Regions from separate parts of the Cupriavidus sp. a3 genome, predicted to be linked through region 2. Evidence: predicted binding sites of a transcription regulator. Region 2 holds the regulator's gene; the other holds the start of a gene.

Region 1 (3,407 bases), 400 kb from region 2:
CAGACCAACTTCAACCGCACCGCTGCCGCGCCGCTGCTCGGCCTGAACCTGCGCCAGCTGCGCTACCGCATCCAGCAGCTTGGCATCCGCGAAGCCATGGACGCCGCTGACCGCGGCGTGGCCGAGAACAACGGCGACGGCGCGGGCGAGGGCACGCCATGACGAGGCCCAGCCAGCCCAATCTGCCTGCACAGGTGCGTGCCTTCCTCCCAGACGCAGACGGCTGGGTACCCGCCGCCCGCCGCGTGCCGTCGCCCAATTTCGACGAACGGCCCACCGGCATGCCCGTGGACCTGGTGGTGCTGCACAACATCAGCCTGCCGCCCGGCCAGTTCGGCAGCGGCGACATCGAAGCGTTCTTCCAGAACCGGCTCGACCCGGACAAGCACCCGTTCTTCGCCACCATCCACCAGGTCCAGGTGTCCGCGCACTTCCTGGTGACGCGGCAGGGCGAGCTGGTGCAGTTCGTGCCGTGCACGCAGCGGGCCTGGCATGCCGGCCAGTCCGACTTCTTCGGCCGCACGCGCTGCAACGACTTCTCGATCGGCATCGAGATCGAGGGTTGCGACGACCTGCCGTTCACCCCCGCCCAGTACGACACCGTGGCCGCCCTGGTCCCGGCCCTGATGGCGGCCTACCCGGTGCGCGCGATTGCCGGCCACAGCGACATCGCCCCGGGGCGCAAGACCGATCCCGGCCCGCATTTCGACTGGGACCGCTTCGCCGCCGGTGCAGCAGTGCCGCCAGGCATGTTGCCCTATCGGCATACCACGGGGTGATGAATTCGTAACGTCATTCCCCATGGTCGTGCGCCCCTTTTTGGCACACATGCCCCAGGCAGGTTAGGGGCTATCGCATGCTCGCAACAATCAAAAAAATTTTTGTGAAATGTGCAGTTGCGAACGGTTTCGCTGAAACCCTTGTGTGTACTAGGCTCCCGGGCATGTGGCGCTGCCGCACGCGGCGGCCCGACCGCGAAACGACCCCGAAATAACGGTTGTCAAGACTGGTCATTCGGATTCGTTTCACTATACTTAGCCAAGTTTTCAGCAGTACCCACTATATCTAGTAGTCAAACCGGGGAGCTGGCCCAAGTGTGAGGTGCCGGTTGCACAGCGAGTGCAACCCGTCCGGAAACCTCCGCAAAGCTAGCGAATCACAAAGAGTCCCTGGCGAAATGTTCACGCAAAGGCAGTTTGTCCGTGCGCGGTCACACCGAAACGGATCCTTCTTTCCGCCGCATTTCGCCAGGGACTCTTTTGTCTCTTAAATCCAGGGTAAAAACAGGACTTCACATGCAAACGGCCCAGAACGAACTCACCACGGGTGGCGCCGCCGCCGGCGTTGCCAGCCAGGCACCGAACGCACAGACCTCCAGCGCCGCTTCCACCAGCTACCCGGATCACAAGATCATCCGTCGCAACGGCGCCGTGGTGGCGTTCGAGCCGTCCAAGATCAACGTCGCCATGACCAAGGCCTTCCTCGCCGTCAACGGCGGGCAGGGTGCAGCTTCCGCGCGCGTGCGCGAGATCGTCGAGCAACTGACCGACAGCGTGGTGCGCGCGCTGGTGCGTAGCCGCCCGAGCGGTGGCGCCATCCATATCGAAGACGTGCAGGACCACGTCGAGCTGGCCCTGATGCGCTCGGGCGAGCATGAAGTGGCCCGCGCCTACGTGCTGTACCGCGAGAAGCGCGCCCAGGAGCGCGCCAGCGCCAGCGCCCAGGCCGTGGCCCGCGTGCAGCAGTCCGGCATCCAGATCAATGTGACAGACGCCGGCGTGACCAAGCCGCTGGACATCGTCGCGCTGCACGCCCTGATCGACAACGCCTGCTCCGGTTTGGGCGATGCGGTCAGCGCCGAGCCGATCCTGAAGGAAACCCTGAAGAACCTGTACGAAGGCGTGCCGATGACGCAGGTGTACGACTCCGCCATCCTGGCTGCGCGTACCCTGATCGAAAAGGACCCCAACTACAGCCAGGTCACCGCCCGTATCCTGCTGCACACCATCCGCAAGGAAATCCTGGGCGCCGAAGTGACCCAGACGGAGATGTCGGCCCGCTACGTCGAGTACTTCCCCAAGTTCATCGCCCGCGGCATCGAAGCCGAGCTGCTGGACGAAAAGCTGGCCACCTATGACCTGGCCCGCCTGGGCGCCGCGCTCGACGCCGGCCGCGACTTCCAGTTCAACTACCTGGGCCTGCAGACCCTGTACGACCGCTACTTCCTGCATATCGATGAAACCCGCATCGAAATGCCGCAGGCCTTCTTCATGCGCGTGGCCATGGGCCTGGCGCTGAACGAGAAGGACCGCGAAGCGCGCGCCATCGAGTTCTACCAGCTGCTGTCGTCGTTCGACTTCATGTCGTCCACGCCGACCCTGTTCAACTCCGGCACCCGCCGCTCGCAGCTGTCGTCGTGCTACCTGACCACCGTGTCGGACGACCTGGAAGGCATCTACGAAGCGCTGAAGGAAAACGCGCTGCTGTCCAAGTTCGCCGGCGGCCTGGGCAATGACTGGACCAACGTGCGCGCACTCGGCTCGCACATCAAGGGCACCAACGGCAAGTCGCAAGGCGTGGTCCCGTTCCTGAAGGTAGTGAACGACACCGCTGTCGCCGTGAACCAGGGCGGCAAGCGCAAGGGCGCCGTCTGCGCCTACCTGGAAACGTGGCACCTGGACATCGAAGAATTCCTGGAGCTGCGCAAGAACACCGGCGACGACCGCCGCCGCACCCACGACATGAACACGGCCAACTGGATCCCGGATCTGTTCATGAAGCGCGTGATGGAAGGCGGCGAGTGGACCCTGTTCTCGCCCGCCACCTGCCCGGACCTGCACGACAAGGTCGGCAAGGAATTCGAAAAGGCCTACCTGGGCTATGAAGCCAAGGCCGCCAGCGGCGAACTGAAGCTGTTCAAGAAGCTGCCGGCGCTGCAACTGTGGCGCAAGATGCTGGGCATGCTGTTCGAGACCGGCCACCCGTGGATCACCTTCAAGGATCCTTGCAACATCCGCAGCCCGCAGCAGCACGTCGGCGTCGTCCACAGCTCCAACCTGTGCACGGAAATCACGCTGAACACCAACGACAGCGAAATCGCCGTCTGCAACCTGGGCTCGGTCAACCTGGTGGCCCACCTGGCCAAGCAGGCCGACGGCTCGTACGCGCTCGACCACGCCAAGCTGCAGAAGACCATCCGCACCGCCATGCGGATGCTGGATAACGTCATCGACATCAACTACTACGCTGTCGAGAAGGCGCGCAATTCCAACCTGCGCCATCGTCCGGTCGGCATGGGCATCATGGGCTTCCAGGACTGCCTGCACGTGCTGCGCACGCCGTACGCAAGCAAGGCCGCGGTGCAGTTCGCCGACACCTCGATGGAAGCGGTGTGCTACTACGCCTAC
Region 2 (3,407 bases):
AAAGCGCCGCCGGCGCCGGTCGCCGCTAGCCTTCCCCGCGCGCCCTAACCGATGCCCCCGATGCTTGAATCGGATTCCCTTTTTTCAGACGAGTCTCGCCATGTTCGAACGCAGCCGTTTCACGATCGACCAGATCGACCCTGAGGTCTTTGCCGCCATCCAGAAGGAAAACCAGCGCCAGGAAGACCACATCGAGCTGATCGCCTCCGAAAACTACACCTCGCCGGCCGTGATGGCCGCGCAGGGTTCGCAACTGACCAACAAGTATGCCGAGGGCTATCCCGGCAAGCGCTACTACGGTGGCTGCGAGTTTGTCGACATGGTCGAGCAGCTGGCCATCGACCGCGTCAAGCAGCTGTTCGGCGCCGAGGCCGCCAACGTGCAGCCCAACTCGGGCTCGCAGGCCAACCAGGGCGTGTACTTCGCCATGCTCAAGCCGGGCGACACCATCATGGGCATGAGCCTGGCCGAAGGCGGCCACCTCACCCACGGCATGGCGCTCAACATGAGCGGCAAGTGGTTCAACGTGGTCAGCTACGGCCTGAACGCCCAGGAAGACATCGACTACGACGCGCTGGAAAAGCTCGCGCAAGAGAAGAAGCCCAAGCTGATCATCGCCGGCGCCTCGGCCTTCGCGCTGCGCATCGACTTCGAGCGCATCAGCAAGGTCGCCAAGTCGATCGGTGCCTACTTCATGGTCGACATGGCCCACTACGCTGGCCTGATCGCCGCGGGCGTCTACCCGAACCCGGTGCCGCACGCCGACTTCGTCACCACCACCACGCACAAGAGCCTGCGCGGCCCGCGCGGCGGCGTGATCCTGATGAAGGCCGAGCATGAGAAGGCCATCAACTCGGCGATCTTCCCCGGCATCCAGGGCGGCCCGCTGATGCACGTGATCGCCGGCAAGGCGGTGGCGTTCAAGGAAGCACTGACCCCCGAGTTCAAGGAATACCAGCAGCAAGTGGTGAAGAACGCCGCCGTGCTGGCCGAGACCCTGATCGCGCGCGGCCTGCGCATCGTCTCTGGCCGTACCGAAAGCCACGTGATGCTGGTCGACCTGCGCGCCAAGCACATCACCGGCAAGGACGCCGAACGCATCCTGGGCGAGGCGCACATCACCGTCAACAAGAACGCCATCCCGAACGATCCGGAAAAGCCGTTCGTGACCTCGGGCGTGCGCCTGGGCTCGCCGGCCATGACCACGCGCGGCTTCAAGGAAGAAGAAGCCCGCATCGTCGGCAACCTGATCGCCGACGTGCTGGAGAACCCGCACGACGCCGCCAACATCGCCAGCGTGCGCGAGCAGGTGGCTGCCCTGACCAAGCGTTTCCCGGTCTACGGCTGATGCTTCCAGGCCACCCGCGAGGGTGGCCGGCAGCCCCGCAAGCCGCGCCCTGCCACACGCAGGCGGTCCGGCTTGCGGGCCTCGCCAACCCGCCCGCCTGCGCAGGACATCCATGCGGAACAGGCGACGGAATTCAACTGAAGGTGGTCCGGCATGAAATGCCCCTTTTGCGGTCATTCCAATACCCAGGTGCTCGACACGCGCATGTCGGAAGACGGCGATGCCGTGCGCCGGCGCCGGCGCTGCGAGTCCTGCGACCGCCGCTTCACCACCTATGAGCGGATCGAGCTGTTCTTTCCCGCCATCGTCAAGAAAAACGGTTCGCGCGTCGACTACGCGCGCGCCAAGCTGAAGGATTCGATGCGCCTGGCGCTGCGCAAGCGCCCGGTCTCGGCCGAGGCCATCGATGAAGCCATCACCCGCATCGAGGAAAGACTGCTGTCGCTGGGCGAGAAGGAAATCCCCAGCAGCCAGGTCGGCGAGCTGGTGATGCGCGAGCTGCGCAAGCTCGACAAGATCGCGTATATCCGGTTTGCGTCGGTGTACCGGAGTTTCGAGGATGTTTCCGAATTCTCCGATGTGCTCGCCGAAGTGACCGCGGGCAACAGCAAGCGCTGAGCGCCCTGCTCCACCGTCAACGTTCCCAGCAGTCTTGCAGATACGCGGCGGGATTCGCGCCGACCGCGTTCAGCCGCGTGCCCGCCTGGTCCGGCAAGGAGGTGCCGCAGGCATCCGCCGCATTGACTGGCACGGCCTGCACACATAGCCGTTCGCCGTCAGCGAACTGGCCACCAGCGAGATGTTGTAGCGCACCCGGTTGCTGTCGCGCGGCGAGGTGCGCAACGCTGCCGGCAAGGCAAACGCCGCCCCGGCCGTATCCTGGTCATCGCGCCCGTTGACCGAGCGGAAGCGCTCCAGCTGCTGCGCCGCCTCGGTCATCATGCCGCGCGCATCGGTGCGGTAGCGACGCCGCACATGCTCGGTGCAGTTGGGGATGGCGATCGCGGCGAGGATGCCGAGGATCGATACCGCGACCATCAGCCCGATCAGCGTCATGCCGCCCATGGTCCGGACGCGGCGGCTACGGAACCCAGATATTGCCCTTTTCCATCACGCTGATGACATCGCCCGTGGTCGCGCTGGCGACCGGTTCATCGCGGTCTTACCAAATTTTGCGCATTCATATCAGGCGTCTACAAAGCGCACGGCAGCGGCGGGATACGGTGGAGGTCCCGAAATGCCCTGACGCCGCGCGCCATGCACCATCTCTTCGCCCTGCCCTGCCGCCTGCTTCGTTGCCTGCTTCGTTGTCTTCCTCGTTGCCTGCCTCCACGTGGCGCCATCCGCGGATACATCCTGTTCGAATCGCTCTGCGGGCTGGCGATCTTCACCGCCGGCCTGGCATCGCTCGCAATCCTGGGGCCGACGGGACTCGGCTGGCAGCGAGCGCTGGATCAGGCTAGCCATGACACGCGCAGGACGGCAGAGTCGGCCGAACTGGCGCCATGGCCGGCCGGACTGCCTCTGAACCGTGCCGGCGCGGGGCTGCCATGAGAGCGCTTCCGATACGAACGCTTCCGATGCGCCGCCATGGCCAGGGCTTTTCGCTGACCGAAGCCATGGTCGGCCTGGCGCTCGGGCTCATTGTCGCCGCCGTCGCCACGGCGGCGTGGCAGGTGGCACTGTCCGCCTACCGCAGCGCGGCGGAGCGCGTACTGCTGGAAGAACGCGGCCAGCGCGCGCTCGCCATCCTGAGCGCGCTGCTGCGCCAGGCCGGCTGGCATGCCGGCACACTCGACGCGTCGGCGCCGCCCGCCGTCAGCGGCGCCGACGACTGCGGGCAGCCGGGCATCGCCGAAGTGCCGACGTGCACCCGCCACGGCGTCGCGAACAGCGATGTGCTGCTGGTGCGGTTCAGCGGCCAGGGCCAGCCCGGCGATCCGAGCCAGCCTGACGAGACGATGATCGATTGCAGCGGGTATCCGCTGGCGGCACGGATGGCGGGGGCCGAAGGCGCCACGGGTTTTGTCGCGGCGAACATGCTCTATATAGCCGCCGC

The links. Region 2 encodes NrdR, which represses ribonucleotide reductase genes. Its sites were predicted from a motif close to CACNANATNTNGTG; they were not measured.
Region 1: ACAD63_RS02650 (ribonucleoside-diphosphate reductase subunit alpha) is a predicted target of NrdR. The motif match lies at 1,058-1,071, and genes of this name have one in related genera.

Annotation. Positions count from the first base shown of each region.
Region 1 is NZ_CP170643.1:555,393-558,799, forward strand. It holds gene ACAD63_RS02640 (sigma-54-dependent transcriptional regulator) at 1-162, shown strand, start outside; gene ampD (1,6-anhydro-N-acetylmuramyl-L-alanine amidase AmpD) at 159-779, shown strand; gene ACAD63_RS02650 (ribonucleoside-diphosphate reductase subunit alpha) at 1,296-3,407, shown strand, end outside.
Region 2 is NZ_CP170643.1:952,310-955,716, reverse strand. It holds gene glyA (serine hydroxymethyltransferase) at 101-1,348, shown strand; gene nrdR (transcriptional regulator NrdR) at 1,502-1,966, shown strand; gene ACAD63_RS04490 (type IV pilin protein) at 2,036-2,404, opposite strand; gene ACAD63_RS04485 (hypothetical protein) at 2,606-2,902, shown strand; gene ACAD63_RS04480 (PilW family protein) at 2,929-3,407, shown strand, end outside.